Regions from separate parts of the Romboutsia sp. D33t1_170424_H2 genome, predicted to be linked through region 2. Evidence: riboswitches for the same ligand, from Rfam matches in the RefSeq annotation. Region 2 holds a riboswitch; each other region holds the start of a gene.
The links. Region 2 has a riboswitch for thiamine pyrophosphate ahead of thiS (sulfur carrier protein ThiS). Riboswitches for the same ligand answer to the same signal wherever they lie in the genome.
Positions count from the first base shown of each region.

Region 1 (7,798 bases), on a different contig from region 2:
CAATTGAAAATGTAGAAAATACGATAGAGTCGGTATTAAAATTGATATCAACTATGGAAAATACGATAGATAAAGTTATAAGTGATCTTGAAAATATAAATAGCAAACATGAAAGTTCTAAGACACAAAATATAATAGATTCACTTAATACTTTAAAAACTATACTTTCTTCAGAAAAAGATAAATTAAGTGAGTTAAAATCAGTAATTGAAAGTGGTGGAACTAAAGAACAAATAGATGAACAACTTAATTCTTTATCAGAATTAGAAAATTCATTTAACAATAAGTTAAATTTAACAAATACTATATTTACTTCTGATGTATCTAATGTTTTAGATAGTGTAGGAGATGCTATGATTTCTAGCTCTTCTGATATAAACAACATATTAGAAAGTATAAATGTTATAATACCTCAAATAGATGCACTTTCTACTTATGGAATATCAAGTAGTGATGTTTTTGTAAAACAAGCAGGTAATATATCAAAAGAACTTAATAAGTTTGAAGATGATTTAGATAAGTTAGTAGAAAAAACTAAGATATTAACAGATAAAAATTTAGACAAGTTAATTTCAATATTAGATAAAAATTCAAAAGAGATAGCATCTTTTATATCATCACCTGTTAATGTTAAGACAGAAGAGTTATATAAGGCAGGTATATTTGGAGTCGCTTTAATGCCATTTTACTCAGTACTTGCAATATGGGTAGGAGCACTTTTATCTACATCACTACTTACAACAGAGTGTGAAGAATTAGCGGGAGAAAAAACTAATTTAGTTCAAAAACATTTTGGTAAAATGCTTACATTTATGACAGTATCATTAATACAGTCTTTAATAATTGCAACAGGTAATATATTTATATTTGATAAGCCTGTTAGTATACCTTTAATGTATTTATTTACTATAGTATCTTCTATACTATTTACTACAATTATATTTACATTAGTTTCTTTATTTGGGAACTTAGGTAAAGCTATAGCTATAGTTATTATGGTCTTCCAAATAGCAGGTTCTGGAGGGATATATCCTATACAAACTAACCCTAAGATATTTGAAATATTACAACCATATTGGCCATTTACTTATGCTATAGATGGATTTAGAGAAGCTATAGCAGGACCTAGCATGAGTGCTGTATATTATGATTTATCTATGTTAGCAATATTCTTTGTAATATTTATATCATTAGTCATATTTAAGAAAACTTTCCATAATATAACTGAATTTATGAATGATAAGTTTAAGGAGTCTGGTTTATAGTTATAAATAATGGTAATTATTTAACAAATAAATATTGAATAGCATTTCCATGACTAGTAAAATAATAATCATAATAAACATTAAGGAAGTGACAATATGAACAAGGATTATTATTGCCCATACTGTAAATCTAAATTAGATGTACTAGATGGATGAGGTACTATTAATTATTATTGCATGGAGTGCAATATGCTTATATCTAGAAAGAAGATATTGACTAAAGAAGAATTAGAGAATATTGATATAGAAAATAAAAATACCTAAAGGAATAATTCCTTTAGGTATTTTTATTAACATTACTATTAGTTATTATCTATTTCTCTTCTTGGGATAGTATATTGAATAGCATTTTCAATTTGCTCTAAATATCTTTCATCTTTTGGGGCAACAAATAGACAAGTATAACCTTTTTCACCAGCTCTACCAGTTCTACCAATACGATGTATGTAGTCTTCTGAAGTTTCTGGTATATCATAGTTATATACATGAGTAACACCAGTAACATCAATACCTCTAGATGCAACATCAGTAGCTATAAGATATTGTATATCTGCATTTCTAAAAGATTTCATAATTCTTTCACGTTTTGATTGAGGGATGTCGCTGTGAAGTTTAGCACAATTATACCCTCTTTGACAAAGTGCTTCATCTAAAGCATCTGCTCTTCTTTTGGTTCTACAGAAGATTATAGCTAAAAAAGGATTATCTTTATCAAGTACAGAACATAGTGCATCTTGTTTTCTTCTATCTGTAGTTTCTACAACTTCTTGATTTATATTTTCAAGTGTTATTTCTTCTTTTTCTATAGATACAACAACAGGATCAGTCATATATCTATAAGCTAATTTTTTAACTTGTGAGTTCATAGTAGCGGAGAAACACAATGTTTGACGCTTTTTAGGAACTTCCTTTAATATAGCTTCAACTTCATTTTTAAATCCCATAAATAACATTTGGTCAGCTTCATCTAGTACAAAAGTTTTTAACTTACTAAGATTTACAGTTTTTCTATCTAAGTGATCTAAAAGTCTTCCTGGTGTAGCTACTATAAGGTGTATATTTCCCTTTAACTTTTTTAATTGACCTGCTATATCTTTTCCACCATAAGCTGATAATACATTTATATTCTTACCTTTTGAAAGTTCAATGGCTTGTTCAGTTATTTGAATAGCTAGCTCTCTTGTTGGTGACAATATAAGTGCTTGAACATAATTAGCGTTTGGATTAATATTTTCAAATATAGGAAGTAAAAATGCTAGAGTTTTTCCCGTACCAGTTTGAGCTTCTGCTATAACATCTTTTCCAGACTTTATAAATCCAATACTTTCTTTTTGTATAGGTGTAGGAGAGTTAATTCCCCTATTTTTTAGTACATTTACTAAATCTTTACTAATTCCAAGTTCTTCAAAATTCATTATATATTACCTCTTAATATCTTTATAATTTGAGCAACGGATTTGACCGAAATAGTTTGCCAACACGTTGCTTAAAGCATTAGTGAACGTTATATCGTTGCGACATAGAAATAGTTATCCTGAATATCGCTTAAACGAAGTAAACTTTTTATTTATATTTTCCGTATTAATAAATAATATCATATAGTTATAATTAATACTAATAATATTATTTATTAATATAAAATATTAATGTTAGTTTTATATATTAATGGGTATTAAATAAATGTTAGTATTTATAAATATACAGAAGATTTTATAAATTATAATTAAAGTTGATTTATTTAGATTATAGAAATATACTATAAGTATAAAATAAAATATTTGCTAGGGGTGCCGAAAGGCTGAGAGACGAAACGTTAACCCTTGTACCTGATCTGGATAATACCAGCGTAGGAAAGCTTGATAATATATTATTATATTATATATTAAATTAGAAATTAAGGCTATATTCCAATGTTGGGGTATAGCTTTTTAATTGCAAAAATATATGATATTGAAGTTAATTGAGGAGATAACAAGCTTTAGCAAATTAAATATTTAATAAATAAAAGGGAGAAGATCATATGAAAAACTACAAAATACCTACACTGACAATAGCAGGTTCAGACTCGTCTGGTGGAGCAGGTGTACAAGCTGATTTAAAAACATTTAGTGCAATAGGAACTTATGGGATGAGTGTTATAACAGCTATAACAGCCCAAAATACTAAAGGTGTATTCATGGTAGAAGATTTAAGCAAAGAGATAATTAAAAAACAAATAGAAGTTGTATTTGATGATATACGTCCAAAATCTTTAAAAATAGGTATGGTATCTAGTGAAGAAATAATAAAAGAAATAGCAAAAACTCTAGATAAATACAAACCAGAAAATCTAGTTATTGATCCGGTAATGATATCAAAGAGTGGATATTCACTACTTAAGCCAGAAGCTAAGCAAAGTATGATAGAGTATCTTATACCAATGGCCTACATAATAACACCAAATACACCAGAAGCAGAAGAAATAACAGGTATTAAAATAGACAATGTTGAGGATATGAAATTAGCAGGTCAAAAAATATTAGAATTAGGTCCGAAGTTTGTACTTATGAAGGGGGGACACTTAGACGGTGATGCTGTAGATATACTTATAGGCAAAGATATATTTAAAGTATATAAGAGTGAAAGGCTATATAGAAAAAATACGCATGGAACAGGATGTACACTATCTTCAGCAATAGCTGCACACTTAGCATTAGGATATGATATATGTGAAAGCGTAAAAAGAAGTAAGGAGTATATAACAAACGCAATAAGATATAGTTTTGATATAGGAAGTGGAGTAGGACCTGTTCATCATTTCTATGAAATAGAAAATAAGAAAATATAGTATTGGGGTAGAGAATATGTATAGTTTAATAAATAAAGTTAAAGAAATTAATCCATTAGTACTTCATTATACTAATGAAGTAACTATAAATGATTGTGCTAATATAACATTGGCACTAGGAGCGAGTCCTTTAATGAGTTTTTCATATGAAGAAGTAGAAGAGATTGTTCAGGTAGCAAGTGCAGTGGTTATAAATATAGGTACTATGAAATCTTCTAACTTAGAATTATTTTTACAAGCAGGTAAAATGGCCAATAAGTACAATAAACCTGTTGTACTTGACCCAGTAGGGGTATTTGCTACAAAAACTAGGGCAAATTTTGTAAAAAGATTATTAAATGAAGTAAGATTTACTGCAATAAAAGGAAATGTAGCTGAGATTAAATATATAGGTGGATTTGATGTTAAAGGCAAGGGTGTTGACTCTTTTGATGATGACAAAAATATTGATGAGGCTATAAAAAAGATTGCTAACAAATTAGAATGTGTAGTTTGTGCAACTGGAAAAGTAGATAGTGTAACTGATGGAAATAGAATAATTAAAATATATAATGGAACACCTAAGTTAAAGTATATAACTGGTACAGGGTGTATGTGTGCTAGCTTAATGGGATCATATCTTGGGAGTAGTGATAAAACTTTAGAGGCTATCTCTATGGGGATAATGACGATGAGTTTATGCGGACAGCTAGCTGATAAAGAAAATATATCTATAGGAGACTTCAAAGTTGAGCTTATGAATAATATATATGACCTAGATGAAGAAAAGCTAAATAAATTTGGAAAGGTTGAGGTTATATAATGAAATTTACAGATTATTTATTTGAAGAAGTTAAAAATATATGGCAAGAATACTTAGAACATCCATTTATAAAAGAACTAGGAGAAGGTACTTTACCTAAAGAGAAATTTAAAAATTATTTAGTACAAGATTATTTATACCTTAAAGAATTTGGTAAAGTATTTGCAATGTGCTTAATAAAGTCAAAGACTATAGAGGAAATGAACTTTTTCAGTAGAGCCATAAGTGCATCGATAGAATATGAAACAGCAGTACATGTTAGTTATATGAACAAATTAGGAGTACCACCAAAAATAGCAGAAACATGTAAATATGAAATAACAACAGATAATTATACTAGTTATATGCAAGCTATAGCCTTAAAAGGAAATTTAAGAGAAATTGTAATCTCTACAATGCCTTGTAACTGGAGCTATAATTATATAGGACACTATCTACTAGATAATTACAAAGAGACATTAGAAGGAAATTACTACAAAGAATGGATAGATATGTACTCTGAAGGAAAATTTGACGAGAATCTAAGGGAGTGGTTAGATTATGTTAACTATTTATGTAGAGATATAAGTAATGAAGAAAGAGAAAACTTAAAAGAAATATTTATAAAATCAAGTTTACATGAATTAGAATTTTGGAATATGGCCTATAAAGAAACTAAGGAGGGAGACTTATGTCTAGTTTAAATAATATATTAGGAATAGTTATATTAATCGTTAGTATAGGATGGTTTTGCTTGTATCTAAAAGATATGAAAAATAGAAAATTAAGCACAAAAGAAATAGTACTAATCGGTATGTTTTCAGCAATGTCTTATATACTTTCTATGATTCAATTTATAAAATATCCTCAAGGCGGGGGAATAACTTTATTTTCAATGTTACCTACAATGCTACTTGCTATACTTTACGGTAAAGAAGTTGGGATAACTGCAGGTTTAGTTTTTGCTTTAATAAAGTTAATAAGTGGACCAACAATAATACATCCAGCTCAGTTTTTATTAGATTATATACTTCCAATGATGGTACTAGGGTTAGCAGGAATATTTGGAAGAGATAAAAAACTTAATATATTTGCAGGATGCATATTAGCAACTAGCCTTAGTGTTTTAATGTATATAATATCAGGAGTATTATATTTTGCACAATATGCACCTAAAGGAATGAATCCTATAGTATATTCATGTGTATATAATATATCAAGTGCAGGTGTAGAAGGATTATTAACTAGCATATTAATATTATTTATACCTATAAAGAGGTTTAGTAAGGTTTTAAATATATCAATTAGCCAATAAATACTAAAAAATTAATATAGGAGATAAAGATGAGAGAAAAATTAAAATTATATTTAGTTACAGACTCAGATATTTTAAAAGGTAGAGATTTTTATGAGTCTATAGAAGAAGCATTAAAAGCAGGCGTAAAAACAGTTCAATTAAGAGAGAAAAAAGCATCAGGAAAAGAATTTTTAGAAAAAGCTTATAAATTAAGAGAACTTACAAAAAAATATAATGCAATTTTTATAATAAATGATAGAGTAGATATAGCAATGTTAGTAGGTGCAGACGGTGTTCATATAGGACAAAGTGATATACCATGTAGTGAAGTTAGACATTTAATAGGGAATGATAAGATAATTGGGGTATCTACTCAAAATCTAGAATTATCACTTAAGGCAAAAAATGATGGTGCAGATTATATAGGTGTAGGATCAATGTTTACTACAACTACTAAATTGGATGCAAAACATGTGAGTATAGAAGAATTAAGAAGTATAAAAGAAAATATAGATATACCAATAGTATGTATTGGTGGTATAAATCTATCTAATATATCTGCTTTAAAAAATGAAAATATAGATGGATATGCAATAGTATCAGAGATATTAAAATATGATGATATATATGGTCAAACTAAAAAATTTATGGATGTTATATAATATAAAAAAAGAAGATGCTTTTAAAAGTATCTTCTTTTTTATTATAAATTAAACTCTAAAAAGGTAATACAATTCAAGGAAATTGCCTAAAAGTGTAGAATACTTATTAAGGGTTATATTTGGGGGAGATAAGAATGAAAGAGTTTTTTAATAATTTGAGTGATAGTATATTTATATTAGATAAAGATTTTAATATAATATTTTGTAACAATAAGTTATTAGAGTATATAAATGAAAAAGACATTAATTCCTTAAACATAGATATAAGTAGTAAAGTAAAAATAGAAAAATTAGAGTTTAAAAACTACTTCGATATAGGTATAAAACTAAATACATCAAATGGAGAATTTGAATTAAGCACTAATATAACTAAAACGAAAGATAATGGTACATATATATTAGTAAGAGATATAACTGACAATAATATAGATAATATGGTAATTAATATAGATAACAATAGAAAAAGGGAGTTTAAAAATTCAGAGAAATTAATATATGATATGAGTGCTATTTTAGATGAAATAAAAAAAGACAGCGATATATATAAAATCTTAGAAAATATAGATTTAGAAGGTACTATAATTAACTTTATAGATGAAATAAAAAAAGTAGAATTTATAAAAAAGGATTTGGAGGTATTCTTAAGTATATCTGCAGATGTAATAGGAGCTATAGATAGAAATGCTTACATTAAACTTTTTACAAAAGAATGTAATAAAATAACAGGATTTAATGAAGAAGAATTAACATCAACTAGTATAATAGATAAAATATATGATGATCATAAAGAAGAATTTTTAAATATCTTAAGTTTAAAGGATGGAAATGTAAAGGTAATAGAAAATAAAATGATATGTAAAGATAATAGCTATAAATGGCTGAGATGGCACTTAAAATATATAAAAGAAAGAGATATCATAGCATTTTCTGTAAGAGATATAGATAAAGAAAAAGAAGATGTAGAAG
Region 1 covers NZ_JADOZQ010000001.1:342,509-350,306, forward strand. The annotation lists gene I4U66_RS01730 (YhgE/Pip domain-containing protein) at 1-1,265, shown strand, start outside; gene I4U66_RS01735 (DEAD/DEAH box helicase) at 1,568-2,680, opposite strand; TPP riboswitch at 3,039-3,135, shown strand; gene thiD (bifunctional hydroxymethylpyrimidine kinase/phosphomethylpyrimidine kinase) at 3,286-4,092, shown strand; gene thiM (hydroxyethylthiazole kinase) at 4,109-4,894, shown strand; gene tenA (thiaminase II) at 4,894-5,577, shown strand; gene thiT (energy-coupled thiamine transporter ThiT) at 5,565-6,188, shown strand; gene thiE (thiamine phosphate synthase) at 6,218-6,832, shown strand; gene I4U66_RS01765 (sensor histidine kinase) at 6,967-7,798, shown strand, end outside.
Region 1: it holds a riboswitch for thiamine pyrophosphate, as region 2 does, so the genes downstream of both, thiD (bifunctional hydroxymethylpyrimidine kinase/phosphomethylpyrimidine kinase) here and thiS (sulfur carrier protein ThiS) in region 2, are expected to answer to the same signal.

Region 2 (7,798 bases):
ATCTTAAACATTTTGTGTTATATTTATAATTAAACTATTATATTATCTGGAGTGTTTTATATGAAAATTAATAAGAATATACATTTTACTACTGGAGAATTTGCTAAGCTTTGCAAAACTAGTAAGCAAACTCTTTATCATTACGATCAAGTTGGAATTTTTTCTCCTGAAATAAAAGGAGATAATAATTATAGATATTATTCTTATCAACAAATAGAAACGTTTGGAGCTATAACAATGCTAAAGGATATTGGTATGCCTTTAAAAGAAATAAAAGAATACTTAAGTAAGAGAAATCCCAATGAATTAATTAATTTACTAGAAAAGGAACGTATAAATGTAATCAATAAAATAGATAAGTTAAACCAGATAAAACTCTTTATTGATAGAAAAATTGAATACTCAAAAGATTTTATTAATAATTATACAGATAAAGTCAGCATTTTACCATTACAAGAAGAATACATATTTATTTCAAAAGTTTTTAATTGTTCTACAGATAAAGAAGTTTATGAGGCTTTTTCTGCTCATATAGGTCGTTGTGAAGATAGAGGTATAGCTTACCCCCATTTTTTAGGTGAAATGCTTGAATACAGTGATATAGCTAATGGTAATTACTTAGATTATAAATGTATATATAATAAACTTCCTAATAAAGAATATTCTAATTTTACTAAAGCTAAGGGATTGTACATTGTTGCATATCATAGTGGTAGTTATTATAACACTAGCATTACTTATAATAAGATTTTAAAGTTTATAGAAGAAAATAATCTGTCTGTTCAAGGTCATTTCTATGAAGATATAATACTTGATGATTTAGCAGTTCAAGAATATGATGATTATGTAATAAAAATCTCAATAAAAGTTAATTTATCTAAATAAAACTCATGATTTAAATGGTATTAACTTTAAATTCTAATCCTTTACTAGATCAAAGATTGTAACTATTTTAAATAGTAAAATACATAAAAATACCTATTTATAATAAAAGTTAGCGTCTAAAATAATAAAAATTATTTTAGACGCTAACTTTTAATCTATATTATATTCATTTATTGTTTTTTTTATATTTTTACTACTCATTAGGTTAGACATAACAGCTATATCATCACAATAATCTACTATGTATTTGACATTGCTAGGTGTTATTCCACCTAATGCAATTAAATTTATATTTGAATTAGTAAGTAAAGAATTGGCCTCTTTTAATATTTCAATTCCTTTAGGTTTTAAGTTTTCCTTACATTTAGTTTCATATATGTGTGATAAAAATATATAATCTGCATTTCTTTTTAGTACTTCTACTATATCTTTTATACTATGAGTTGATACTCCTAATATTTTATTAAAGTTTTTGATATCTATATACTCATTTGTATCTTTTTTATTTTTTTCATCATAAATATCTATAAACTTATCAAATGGTAAATGTATACCGTCGGCATTAACTCTTTTAAATACTTCTATATTGCTATTTATTATTATCTTAGTATCTTTATTTATATTTTTTTTAATCTTAAGATATAAATTTTCTAGCTCATCATTACTCAGATCTTTTTCTCTTAGTATTATATTTTTAACGCCACAATAAGATGCTTCTTTTATAACTTCAATATACCTATCATATTTGCATAGATGCCTATTCGTTATTAGATACATTAAAACCTTTCCCAATCTTTAAATATTTGTTGGTATCCAATATCTTTTAACATGGCTTTTATATCACTAACACTACTTTCATCACTAATTTTAAATTGAGATGTATCTTTACTATTTTGAGAATGCCCTCCTACATTTGTTGATACACCTGCACTTAATTTTGTAACTCCCAAAGGTATTAAATTTCTTCGCAATGATAAGCTTTCTCTAGTCGATAAATTTATACCACCTTGATTATCAAATAATCTCATAACAACCATAGCTTGTACTAAATCATTATCATTGATATCAATTATTTTTTCATAACATCCCTTAAATGTTCTTATTCTAGGTATTGAGTATGAAACGTCTACATGTGGATATTTTTTTCTTAAATATCTTCCATGCATTAATGTAAAAAAAGTTTCTTTTCTAAAATCATTAAGACCAAGTAACGAACCTATTGATACACTTCTCATTCCAGCTTTTATTCCTCTTTCTGGTGAGTCTAATCTATATTTATAATTAGATTTTGGACCTTTTAAATGTACCTCTTTATAAATATTTTCATCATATACTTCTTGGTATACAGTAAGCCCTTCAACGCCTTTATCTACTAAATATTTATACTCTTCTTCATCCATTGGATAAACTTCTATTGTAATAGATGGAAATTTATCTTTAAGAACTTCTACAGCTTCACCTATATACTCTACGTCTGAATGAATCTTACTTTCTCCAGTTAAAAGCAACAAATGCTTAAATCCCTCTTTAGATATTTCATTTCCTTCTATTTTAATTTCATTAATGTTGAGCTTTTTTCTACTTATTCCAGAATCTATATTATATCCACAGTATAGACATTTATTTACACAATAGTTTGCTATATACATAGGAGTATACAAAAGTATAGTCTTTCCAAAATATCTATTAGTTATCTCGTGTGCTTTTTGTGCCATTTCTTCCAGGTATTTAGTGGCTTTTTTCGATAATAAATTTAATAAATCATATTCATCTAAATTATCCTTTTCTAAACTTCTTAAAACATCATAATTTGATACATTTTCTAGATATTTATCTATATCAATATCTTTATACTTTTCTATAACATTATAAAAACTCAAATTAAACACCTACTTCACTTAAAAATCCAGTAAGAGGTGAAGATGCATTTGCAAAATTGCTTACTCTTCCTGTTTTAGCTAAATATGCTTCTCTTCCACCTTCAACTGCTAATTTGAAAGCATTCGCCATTTTTATAGGGTCGCCTGCACTAGCTATTGCAGTGTTTACAAGTACTGCTGCTGCCCCCATTTCCATAGCTTCCATAGCCTGAGATGGTTTTCCAATTCCTGCATCTACTATTATTGGTATATCTAATTCTTCTATCATTATTTTTATCATTTCTTTCATTTTAAGCCCTCTATTAGAACCTATTGGTGCCCCAAGTGGCATAACTGCTGCTGCCCCTGCTTCTATTAGCCTTTTGCCTGCATATAGATCTGGACTCATATATGGAAGAACTACAAATCCTTCATCAGCAAGTATTTTAGTTGCTTTTATAGTTTCTTCATTATCGGGTAATAAGTATTTTGTATCACTTATTACTTCTATTTTTATAAAGTTTCCACATCCCATTTTTCTAGCTATTCTTGCTATCCTGACAGCTTCCATATGATTAGTCGCTCCTGATGTATTAGGAAGTATTGTCATATTGTTAGGTATATGTGATAGTATATTTTCTTCTGTATTGTCTAAGTCTACTCTTCTTAATGCCATAGTTATTATTTCACTGTTACTTGACTCAATTACTCTTGGTAACATATCATTTGAACTATATTTTCCTGTTCCTATTAAAAGTCTACTATTAAATTCATGACCATTTAATATTAATTTATCCATTTTTATCCCCCATCTAATCTTATTTATCTTCTATTAATATTTTTGTTGCTAAGTTAGCCATGTGATTAGCACATATAGCCACCCTTGGTGCCATAAGCCCATCACCTTCTTTAGCTTCATTTATCCCATCTCCACATATGTAAAATTTATCTCTAATTTTTCTTGTTTTTATTATGTTAGAATCATAATATCCTGCCATTCCAGACGAAGATATTAAATATTTATCTCTCATTTTAGTTAAAATACTATTTGCAATTTCTGCTTTGTACTTTGGATTATCAAAAGCCTCTATTATTATATCTACATTCCCAAATTCATGTATATTTGATGAATCTATTATTTTATTTATAGTTCTAACCTCTATAAATGGATTAATATTTTCTATATTATGTTTAAGTGCATCGGTTTTATATTTTCCTATATCACTTATAAAATATTGTTGTCTATTTAAATTAGATGGTTCTACTATATCAAAGTCTGCTAGTATTAATGTTCCTACACCTATCCTAGCTAAAGATATAGCTATATTTGAACCCAATCCACCAATGCCTAATATTGCTACTTTTCCATTTTTTAATTTATAATGTACATTTGGAGTATGTCTGCTAACCATAAGATTTTCTAATTCTTCAAATTTTGGAATTTCACCCTTTTTTATTAATGTAACTCTATCATTTTCATATAATTTTAAATCTAAATCTGCATCTGTATCTATTGGATGACCATTTAGTATTATTATATCTGCATCTTTTTTATATTTTTCTTTAACTTTATCTACTGTAACTATATCCTTATCAATATTTACAGGTAGATCATTTATAAAAAGTTGCATCTTAGCCTCCTCCAACAAATCTTATGACCTCTATAACATCTTCTTCTCTTACTATATAACTATCGTATTGATTATTTTCAATTATGTTTAAATTTATCTCTACTACTACTCTATCTTTTTTAACTCCAATATCTTCTAATAATTTTGATATTGTCATATCTGGTTTAAATTCAAACTCTTTCCCATTTACCTTCACTTACGTTTCCCCCTTTTAAGGATTATCTTTTATAAGATACAAAAATAATTATATAAATTTAACTTTAATAGCATTAAAAAAGCACTCTCTTTTTATAGAGAGCGCCTTATTTAACTAAAAATCTAGGTACATTAAAATATACGAGCTTCCCTACGTAAGAATTATCTTAATCAGGTTCTTAGAGTCTGAAAGTTATGGCTTTACTTCTCAGCTATCCAATTATAGCTCCCCTAGCTTTTATTTATTTTTACAAGTTGAGTGTAGCACAATATATTTTTATAATCAACAAATTATTAGTTTATAAATAAATTAGATATATATATTCATTATACGAATTTTATTTAATTTTCCTATTAAATTAGTTAACTTTCTTATGTATAATAATTATATAGTTATTCAATAATTTCAATATACTTTGAATTATTCTATAAATTAATTCTTATAAAAAATTCGGAGGCGAAAAAAATTGATTTCAAAAGATACAAAGTACTTTTTTGTAGTACTAATACTTTTTTGTATAATTGGATTTACAGTAACTATATCTACAACACAATTAAATATTTTAATATATGGTTCTCCTATTTTCATGGTGTTTTATGCAATTTCAGGGTATTCTCCTGCTTTAGCTGGATTAATTACCTCTAAAAAGTTTTTATCTAAAGATGAGTTTGATAAATTTTTAAGAAACTGTGTAAATGCAAACAGGAGTCTAAAGGAATATTTATATGTTATTATTACGGCTTTAATACTTTGGACTGTTCCATATATAGTAGTTGAAATGTTTAGAGGTTATGGTGCCCTACTAAAATCTCCATTAATATTTTTAAGTTGGTTAACTCCTGTAATGATATTTGGGGGAGGATTAGAGGAAATAGGATGGAGAGGTTTTTTACTTCCTAAGTTACTAGAGAAATTTTCTCCTTTTAAGAGTTCTCTAATAATAGGTATTATTTGGTCTTTATGGCATCTACCTTTATGGTTTGTAGTTGGTACACCACAACAACATACTAGTTTTATTCCATTTGCACTTAGTTGTATTGCTTCTTCTTTTGTACTTACTTACATATACATAGAAACTAATAGCATTTGGCTTTGTATATTGTTCCATGCTTTAGATAATGCTTGTTCTTATGTATTTGAGTACGATGTGGATTTACATATAATTATAGCCCTAGCAACTTGTCTAGCTGGGTTTATTATATTTTATATATCACACAAATATATAAAATTAAAATCTAAATAATTAAAGTTATATTAATAATAATAAGCTATTTAATAATAAAAACGTATTGAAAATTTCAATACGTTTTTATTATTAAATGTTTATGGCACTACACTTGTTCTATAAGGCCATATCCATCATGTCTTTTATATATAATACTTGTTTTATTTGTCTCTATATTTCTAAATAAAAAGAATTGATGTCCTAATAAATTCATTTGAACAATTGCATCTTCTGGAGTTATTGGCTTGTCCATTTTAAATTTCTTTCTTCTTTTTATTACATCGTCATCTAAATCTATTTCTTCATATTCCTCTATATTATCAAATCTTATACTTTCATTTTTTCTATTTCTTCTTATCATTTGTGTTTTGTATTTTCTAAGCTGTTTATAAAGCTTATCATATAATAAGTCTATTGCTGAATATAAATCTTCTTGGCATTCTTCAGCTCTAACGATAGTTCCATGTTTAGTATATACTGTCGCTTCAATACTTTGATTTTTTCTCTTTACATCTATTTTAACATGTACATCAAAATCATCATTAATATATTTTTCTAGCTTTTCAAACTTACTTTCAATTTTTTCTCTTATTGCCTCTGTAACTTTTACATGCTTTGAAATTATTTTTACGCTCATAGTATGTACCTCCTGTATCTGGACTACATTTTTAAATATACAAGATATCTTGTATATTTAAATAATAACAGGAAAACAATTACATTTTAAGGCTATTATTATATATTTTTTTGGTGTATTATAGAAGTTAAGGGGGTTTTTTATCTATTATCTTTTTTTATTTTTACCATCTTCTTTTTTACACTAATCTCTTTATACTTCTTTAATATAATTTCACCTTTGTGATTTAATATATCTACATAAGAACAAAGGTCTTGTACCTCTATTACACCTATATCTTCATTATTTATTCCCTCTATACTATTAAGAGCTCCAACAATATCTATAACTCTTATTTTCTTTTTCTTTCCAGCATTTAGGTATAGTCTCGTTACTTCACTGTGAACCTTTTTTTCTTCATTTCTATTTTTTCTATTTTTTAAAACTTTTTTATTATTTTCTTCAAACTTAGCTTTTCCTAAAGCAATATCTTCTTTTTTTATGTCATCTAGATCTTCTATTTTATATCCAATATAATGTTCTATTTCTTCCATATACTTTTCATCTTTTTGATTTACCATAGTTATAGATTTTCCAAAGCTTTTTTTTCTACCTGTCCTACCTATTCTATGTATATAGTTTTCTTTATCTCTAGGCACATTAAAATTTATAACTAAAGATATGTCATCTATATGTATACCTCTACCAGCTACATCTGTACTTACTAGTATATTAAACTTACCATTTTTAAAATCTTTTATCGTAAAATTTCTTTTGTCTTGAGACATATCACCATGAAGTTCTGTTACTAAAAACCTATCTTCCTTTAAATTTTTATAAAGTTTTGTAACAGTTTCTTTTGTATTGCAAAATATCATAACTGATACTGGAGCCTGAGAATATATTATATTTTTTAAAGTATCATACTTTTTTTTATCCTCTACTTTGACTGTCTTTTCTGATATTTGTTTATTATTTAATAAATTTTCATTTTTTACTTCTACCATTTCTGCATCTTTCATATATTCTAAGCAAATATTTTTTATATCTTTATCTATAGTCGCTGAGAATAGTCCTTTAATGCTATTTTTAGGTATACTATTAAATATAAACTCCATATCTTCTACAAACCCTTTTTTAAGCATTTTATCTGCTTCATCAATTATAAAATATCTTATACTTTCAAGGTTAATTGTACCCCTACTTATATGATCAATTATTCTTCCTGGAGTTGCTACTACAATATGAACTCTTTGCTTTAACTCCTTTATTTGATCTTTCATAGGTTGTTTTCCAAATATAGCACTACATCTTATTTTCTTCAATCTACCTATATTAGATATCTCTTCTTTTACTTGAAGTGCTAACTCTCTAGTGGGTACAACT
Region 2 covers NZ_JADOZQ010000003.1:31,705-39,502, forward strand. The annotation lists gene I4U66_RS04905 (MerR family transcriptional regulator) at 61-885, shown strand; gene I4U66_RS04910 (thiamine phosphate synthase) at 1,036-1,662, opposite strand; gene thiH (2-iminoacetate synthase ThiH) at 1,662-2,765, opposite strand; gene I4U66_RS04920 (thiazole synthase) at 2,767-3,543, opposite strand; gene thiF (sulfur carrier protein ThiS adenylyltransferase ThiF) at 3,563-4,375, opposite strand; gene thiS (sulfur carrier protein ThiS) at 4,377-4,571, opposite strand; TPP riboswitch at 4,702-4,813, opposite strand; gene I4U66_RS04935 (CPBP family intramembrane glutamic endopeptidase) at 5,038-5,814, shown strand; gene hpf (ribosome hibernation-promoting factor, HPF/YfiA family) at 5,903-6,433, opposite strand; gene I4U66_RS04945 (DEAD/DEAH box helicase) at 6,574-7,798, opposite strand, start outside.

Region 3 (7,798 bases), on a different contig from region 2:
CTGGATTTATATCTGTTAAAATTGGATTTAATATACTAAAAAATATTAGTAGTAAAAATAATAAACTTTTAATATGTATGATTCTTTTCTTCTTTGCAATGGGCATATCAGCAATTTGTGAAATATGTGAATATTTACTAGATGTCTTATTTAAGATGAATACGCAATCTGGCGGTTTAAAAGATACCATGATAGATTTAATAGATGCTTCATGTGGTGCTTTTTTTATGATTGTATATTACTATAGAAAGTATTTAAGGTAAAATATTATATTAAACTCAACACTATTAAATATAAACAAAGCTACTTAACATATGTTAAGTAGCTTTGTTTATATTTAATATATCTTTTTACAGTAATCATTGTTGAATATAAATAAACAATGAATTATTATATATTTTTCTATAAAAGCTAAATTGTTTAGCCTAGCCTTTTAATAGCTCCTTGGCTTACTTAAGAATTCTTGAACACGTTTCTTCTCTTTCTCACGTTTAGCTTCTTGTTCTTCTTGCTCTTGTTTTAATGCATCTTCATATTTAATGTATTCTATTCCAGCTTCTTCAAATAGCTGCTGCCCTAAGCCTGTAGGATACTCTCCTTTAAATATTACTTTTTTTATTCCTGCTTGAATAATAGATATTGAGCAAAATACACAAGGTTGAGTAGTAGCATACAATGTAGCTCCTTCACAGCTTATTCCATGTTTAGCACATTGTATTATAGCATTTGCTTCAGCATGCCCAGCTCGACATAGTTCTAAGCCTTGTCCTGAAGGTATACCTCTTTTTTTTCTCTCGCAATAGCCAATATCTGAACAATGAATAGTTCCAGCAGGACTTCCATTATAACCTGTAGCTATAATTTGCTTTCCTTTTATAATTACAGCTCCTACTTGTCTTGAAACACACGTACTTCTAACTTTACTATCTTCGGCTATATCCATCGCCCACTCTGTAAATAATTTTCTCATATGATATGCTCCTTCTGTTCATTTATTATTTATAAATATCTTTATATGTCAAAATCCCTATAACCTTAGTTAAATCTAATCATTATACCCGCATCTATAATCTTATTTTTTATTTTCTTAAAATCATCTTAACTCACACGTCATTATTTTTTCAAGAGTTATTATAAATTTGTAATATTTAACTACTTATTTAACATAAATGTATATAATATATTTTTTTAGTAATAATATTACTATCCCTTTAATCATGCTCCTTAGTCATTAATTTTATATAGCTTTATTTTTCAGTTTATTATTAAAAAAAGACAGAAATAAATTCTGTCTTTTTTAATAATAGCCCTTAAGCATCTACTTAAAGGCATAATATATATTTATATAACATAAAGTTTTGAAATTATCTTATCATATTTACCTCTAGCCAAGCAAATACCACCTGCATACTTTATATATTCTTCTTCACTAAGTTTTCCTTCTTCAACTTCACTAAATCTATCAATAATATTAGAATTATCTAAAAAATCTTCTACACTTTCTAATATACAAATTAAATTTATCTTAAACCCATCTGAATTTAACTTTCTTTCTTGTTTTTCTTCTTTTAAATACACTACTTCATGTTCTTTGTCTAACGTAACCTTTACGAAATCTGAAAGCCTCTTTTCTGTTGGTAATAATACTGAATATTTTTCCATATCTAAAAATATTTCATACAATTCTTTTAGTCTTGCTAACTCTGAACTCATCCTTAATCTCCTTTATATAGCCTACCTATTAATCGTGGTTATACTTTGTACTTTCATTATAATTTCATCTACTTAATTCGTCAACTTTTTACACTAAAATGGTTTTAATTACTAAAAAAAGCATTGAGTTGTTTACTGACTTTCAACTCAATGCCTGTTAATTATTTATTTTTTTTATTATATTCTCTTAGTAGCTGTTCTTCACCCATTTCTACTAATCTTCTACTCATCACACCACCTAAGTTTCCACCTATATGTCAATTTTTATATGATGTATCATTAGATCCATCTATATGACTATTTGATATTCCTAGTTCATTTGCTATTTCTAGTTTCATTTGATTTAGAGCTTGTTTAGCATTACTTATTGCTGGTTTTTTAGACATTTTAATACCTCCTTAAACTTTCTTATATATTTTTATCAAATTTAAATGATATTATTATTTATTTTTGATTTATAAGATTATTAAAATGCTTTTACCTAATATAAAACATTAAACTAAAAAATCACTTGGTTTTATCCAAGTGATTTTTTTATATTAAGAAATCTTCATCTTTTAATTCTTCATATACACCTTTTTGATATCCATTACCTTTAGTCGAGAAAAAGTCGTGATTTTTGGTTTCTGTACTTAGTCCATTTAGTACTATTGGGTTTATTTCACTTACTTTATAGTATTCATTAAACCCTAAATTCTCTAATGCCCTATTAGCATTGTATTTTAAGAAATTTATAACTTCACTTTCAAGACCGCTATCTTTGTATATAGTGTTTGTATAGTTTATTTCATTTTCCATTAAATCTTCAAGTATTTTGTACATTCTATCTTTTAATTCTTCTTTTTTAGCTTCTTCAAACTTTTCATATATTTCTTGAGAAAGAAGTCCTATATACTTTCCATGTAGTGATTCATCTCTAAGTATAAGAGATATTATTTCTCCACTTGCAACCATTTTACCTTGGCCTGCTAGATATAGTGGATAGAAAAAACCTGAGTAGAATAAAAAGCTTTCTAAGAATACACTTGTTACCATAGATAAATATAAACTTTCTTCATCTTTTGTATTTTTATATTGGGCTAGTACTAAGTCCGCCTTTTTCTGAAGTGTTTCTTCACTTTCTATCCATTTAAATAATTCTTCAATTTCATCATTAGAAAGCAGTGTCATAAATATAGATGAGTAACTTTTAGCATGTATTTCTTCCATAGTTCCCATAAATGATAATACTGCTTTTCTTTGAAGGTTATCTGTAAGGCTCATCATAGATGGTACCCCATCATTTCCTTGCTTAGTGTCTAGTAATGTAAGTCCACCTAATACTTTTTTATATAATTCTTTTTCTTTTTCATTTAATTCATTAAATACTTTTAAATCTTTTGAAACTGATATTTCCTCTGGTAACCAAAATTGTTTTACATTTTGTTCCCAAAAGGCTTGAGTAAATCCATCATCTTCTTTATTCCAGTTTACTGCTTTGTGTATTTTTTCTAATTTAAATGTCATAGTACTCCCCCTTATACTGAACACATAAGACACTCATTGTTGTCTCTAGTCATTTTAGTTCTTGTGTAGTAAAGACTTTTTAGTCCTTTTTTGTAAGCATATATATATAATCTAGCTATATCTCTAGTTGTTTTATCATCTGTTACAAATAATGTTGTTGATATACCTTGGTCAACATGATTTTGGACTGTTGAAACTATATCTATAACTTTTCTCATATCCATTCTATATGCAGATTGGTAATAAAGCATGTTTTCATTAGTTAAAAAGGGCATAGGATATATAGTTGTAGAATCACCATATGTTCTAACTTCAACCGGCTCTGTAATTGGCATTATACTTGATGTTGCATTTTGAACATAACTAATACTTTGAGTTGGTGCTATTGCTGTTAAGTATGCATTATATAATCCATGTACTTTTACTTCATCTAATAAAGCTTCCCATTCTTTAGTTGTAGGTATATGTATACCTTCAAACAATTTTTTTACTTTATCTGTCTTAGGTAAGTATGAATTTTTATAATATTTTTTTAATACATTACTATCTTTTCCTTTTGCATATTCTGATTTTTCAAACCCAACAAATGTTTTATTTCTCTCTTTAGCTATATTCATAGATGACTTTATAGCAAAATGTCTAACCATTGCAAAAAATACATTACAAAAGTCTATTGCTTCTTCTGATGTATAAAGTATATTTTCTCTCACTAAGTATCCATGTAAATTCATAGCACCAAGACCTACTGCATGTGACGAATCATTTCCATTTTTGATTGTTGGCACTTCATTTATACTAGTGTTATCAGAAACAAAAGTTAATGCTCTTATTGCAGTATCAATTGAATTTTCTATATCTTTATTATCCATTACATTAGCAATGTTTAAAGAACCTAAATTGCAACTTATATCTTGTCCCCATATATTTTCTCCAGCATATCCTTTTATATTTGATGGTGTTTGATATTGAAATATTTCACAACATAAATTAGACATTTTGATTTTACCAACGTCTTTTAGTATATGTTCTCTATTTGCAGTATCTAAAAATACAACATATGGGTATCCACTTTCTTGTTGCATCTGTGCTATCTTTGTTAGCATTTTTCTAGGATTTATTTCTTTTTTTCGTATATCTTCATCATTTTTTAAAATATCATACCATTTTTCCATATCCATCTCATCAAGATTTATATTATATTTTTTATAAACAGAATGAGGATAAAATGCATAAGCCACCTCATTTTTCTCTGCCAATTCCATAAATTTATCTGGTATTAATGCCCCTAAAGATAATGATGCTAATCTTATTTTTTCATCTGCATTTATCTTTTTGGTATCCATAAGTAATTCAAAATCTGGATGAAATACACTTAAATATACAGCCCCGGCACCTTGTCTTGCACCCATTTGGTTAAAGTAGGTAAATGACTGTTCTAGCATTTTAGCAACTCCTACCACACCGCCTGCTGCTCCTTCTATGTCTTTAATAGGGTCTCCTGAAGCTCTTAACCTTGATAGATTAAGTGCTACCCCACCACCTATTTTAGACAAATGATTTGCTGATGAAATTGCATATGATATACCTTCTGTACTATCTTCTATAGATATCAAAAAGCACGATACCATTTCTCCTGCTCTAGCTCTACCTGCATTTAAAAATGTAGGTGTTGCTGGTTGAAATTCTTGTTTTACTAGTTTCTCTGCTAATTTTCTTACTAAATTTTTATCACCATTTCCAAGTGCTAAAGATACTATAAGAACTTTATCATTATAGCTTTCTAATATTTCTTTATTGTCATTAGTCTTAAGTGCATAGTTTTGATAAAACTTATTTGCACTCATATATGAATTAAATTTAAATCCATAATTTTTTATGATTCTTTCTATTTCTTTTATAAAGTCTATATCATATCTTTCTATTACTTCTTTAGAATAGTAATTATTATCTATTAAATATGATAGCCTTTCTTCAAGACTATTAAATACCTTTGTTCTAGGTTTTATATATTCATTTATATAACTGTATAATGCTTCTTTATCTTTTTCTAATTGATATTTTCCTTCTTTATTTTTTATTATGACTTGATTATTTAGTTCTATCCAGTTCATTTTTCCCACCTTTTATTTAATGTTTTACTAATCATTATCTACCACTTATAGATATAATATTTAAACCAAATACTATATATTGTATATACACCAATAAAAGTATTCTTAATCTATTATTATATTTTATTTTTTTTATTCTTTTTAATATATAGTTTTTTCAACACATAAGGCATTGATAATTTTTTATAATTGCTTTTTTTATTTACAAATAATATTCATTATGATATTCTTAAGTTAAGTGGGAACTTATATTTTATATAAGTATTACGCTAGCCCAAATAAAGGCACTTATCTTTTGATAGGTGCCTTTCCGTTTTTATAAGTACAAAAAATTTCTTTACAATACATAAATAAAGAACTACAATGTTTTTGAAAAGATATCTAACTAGGGGTGCCTTTTAGGCTGAGAAATGATAAATTCATTAACCCTTCGAACCTGATGTAGTTTATACTACCGTAGGAAAGTTACTTTTGTGTTTATTAATAGCTATAAAACAAATATAGTCTATTTATTAATACATATTTTGAGAAGCTTTGCCTTATGGTAAGGCTTTTTTTATTTATTAAAATATAATAAGGGGGATTTTAATATGATGTATACTACTCAAATGGATGCTGCTAAAAAGGGGATAATTACTAAAGAAATGGAAATAGTAGCAAAAAAAGAAAATATGGATGTTAATATTTTGAGAGAGCTAATATCTAAAGGTAAAGTAGCAATACCTGCTAATAAAAATCATAAATCTTTAAATCCTGAAGGTGTAGGCGAAAATCTAAGAACCAAAATAAATGTAAATTTAGGTATATCAAAAGATTGTTGTGATATTGATGAAGAGATGAAAAAGGTTAATTTGGCATTAGATATGAAAGCCGAAGCTATAATGGATTTAAGTTCTTTTGGTAAAACCAAAGAATTTAGAAAAAAACTTATATCATCTTCTAATGCTATGATAGGAACTGTTCCTATATACGATGCTGTTGGTTTTTACGATAAAGAATTAAAAGATATAACTGCTAAAGAATTTTTAGATGTAGTAAGAAATCATGCAAATGATGGTGTAGACTTCGTTACTGTACATGCTGGTATAAACAAAGAAACTGCATCTGTTTTTAAAAGAAACAAAAGACTTACTAATATAGTATCTAGAGGCGGTTCTTTAATGTATGCTTGGATGGAGCTTAACCAACGTGAGAACCCTTTTTATGAATACTTTGATGAATTACTTGATATATGCGAAGAATATGACTTAACATTAAGCCTTGGAGATGCTCTAAGACCTGGGTCTATAAATGACTCTTCAGATGCTTGTCAAATAAAAGAATTAATGATATTAGGTGAACTTACTCTAAGAGCGTGGAAACGAAATGTTCAAGTAATAATAGAAGGTCCTGGACATATGTCATTAGATGAAATTGAGTCTAATATGTTACTTGAAAAGAAACTTTGTCATGGTGCACCATTTTATGTGCTAGGTCCTATAGTTACAGATATAGCCCCTGGATATGATCATATAACAAGTGCTATTGGAGGTGCCTTAGCTGCTAGTTATGGAGCTGACTTTTTATGTTATGTAACCCCAGCAGAACATTTAAGACTACCTAACTTAGATGATGTTAAAGAAGGTATTATAGCTACTAAAATAGCTGCTCATGCTGCAGATATCGCAAAGAAAATTCCTAAATCTAGAGATATAGATAATCAAATGAGTAAAGCTAGACAAGAACTTGATTGGGAAAAAATGTTTGAACTTGCTATTGACCCACAAAAAGCTAGAAGATATAGAAAAGAGTCAACTCCTAAACATGATGATAGCTGTACAATGTGCGGTAAGATGTGTTCTATGAGAAATATGAATAAAATAATGAGTGGTAAAGACTTAAATTTATTAAGAGCAGATAATTAGTTACATACTTAATTTAATATTATAAATATCTATTATATTCTTTGCATAACTAAGTTTCATCATATTTTAATGATTTACAAAAGAATACATAAAGTGGTATACTGTCCTTTATAAATATATATTTTTGGAGGAATATTAATGGCATTTATAATATTAATATTAGGTTTTATTTTCCTTATAAAGGGTGCTGACATATTTGTCGATGGTGCTGCTTCAATTGCTAGAAAATTTAATGTTCCAGCTATGGTTATAGGTCTTACTATAGTAGCTATGGGTACATCTGCACCTGAAGCCGCAGTAAGTATTACATCTTCATTAGCAGGACAAAATGATATGAGTGTTGCTAACATCGTAGGCTCTAACTTTTTTAACATACTTGTAGTGTTAGGTGTATCTGCAATAATTGCAAAGTTACCAGTTCAAAAAGATACTATAAAAAAAGATACTCCATTTTTAATAGGTATAAGCTTTATGTTGTTACTATTTTCACTTGATTTACATATAAATAGATTTGAAGGTATTTTTTTCTTATTAGTATTTGCCTACTTCTTAATAAATACTGTA
Region 3 covers NZ_JADOZQ010000004.1:215,252-223,049, forward strand. The annotation lists gene I4U66_RS07135 (hypothetical protein) at 1-263, shown strand, start outside; gene I4U66_RS07140 (deoxycytidylate deaminase) at 434-970, opposite strand; gene I4U66_RS07145 (hypothetical protein) at 1,342-1,713, opposite strand; gene I4U66_RS14940 (small, acid-soluble spore protein, alpha/beta type) at 1,971-2,099, opposite strand; gene nrdF (class 1b ribonucleoside-diphosphate reductase subunit beta) at 2,248-3,219, opposite strand; gene nrdE (class 1b ribonucleoside-diphosphate reductase subunit alpha) at 3,231-5,330, opposite strand; TPP riboswitch at 5,708-5,810, shown strand; gene thiC (phosphomethylpyrimidine synthase ThiC) at 5,921-7,234, shown strand; gene I4U66_RS07170 (calcium/sodium antiporter) at 7,373-7,798, shown strand, end outside.
Region 3: it holds a riboswitch for thiamine pyrophosphate, as region 2 does, so the genes downstream of both, thiC (phosphomethylpyrimidine synthase ThiC) here and thiS (sulfur carrier protein ThiS) in region 2, are expected to answer to the same signal.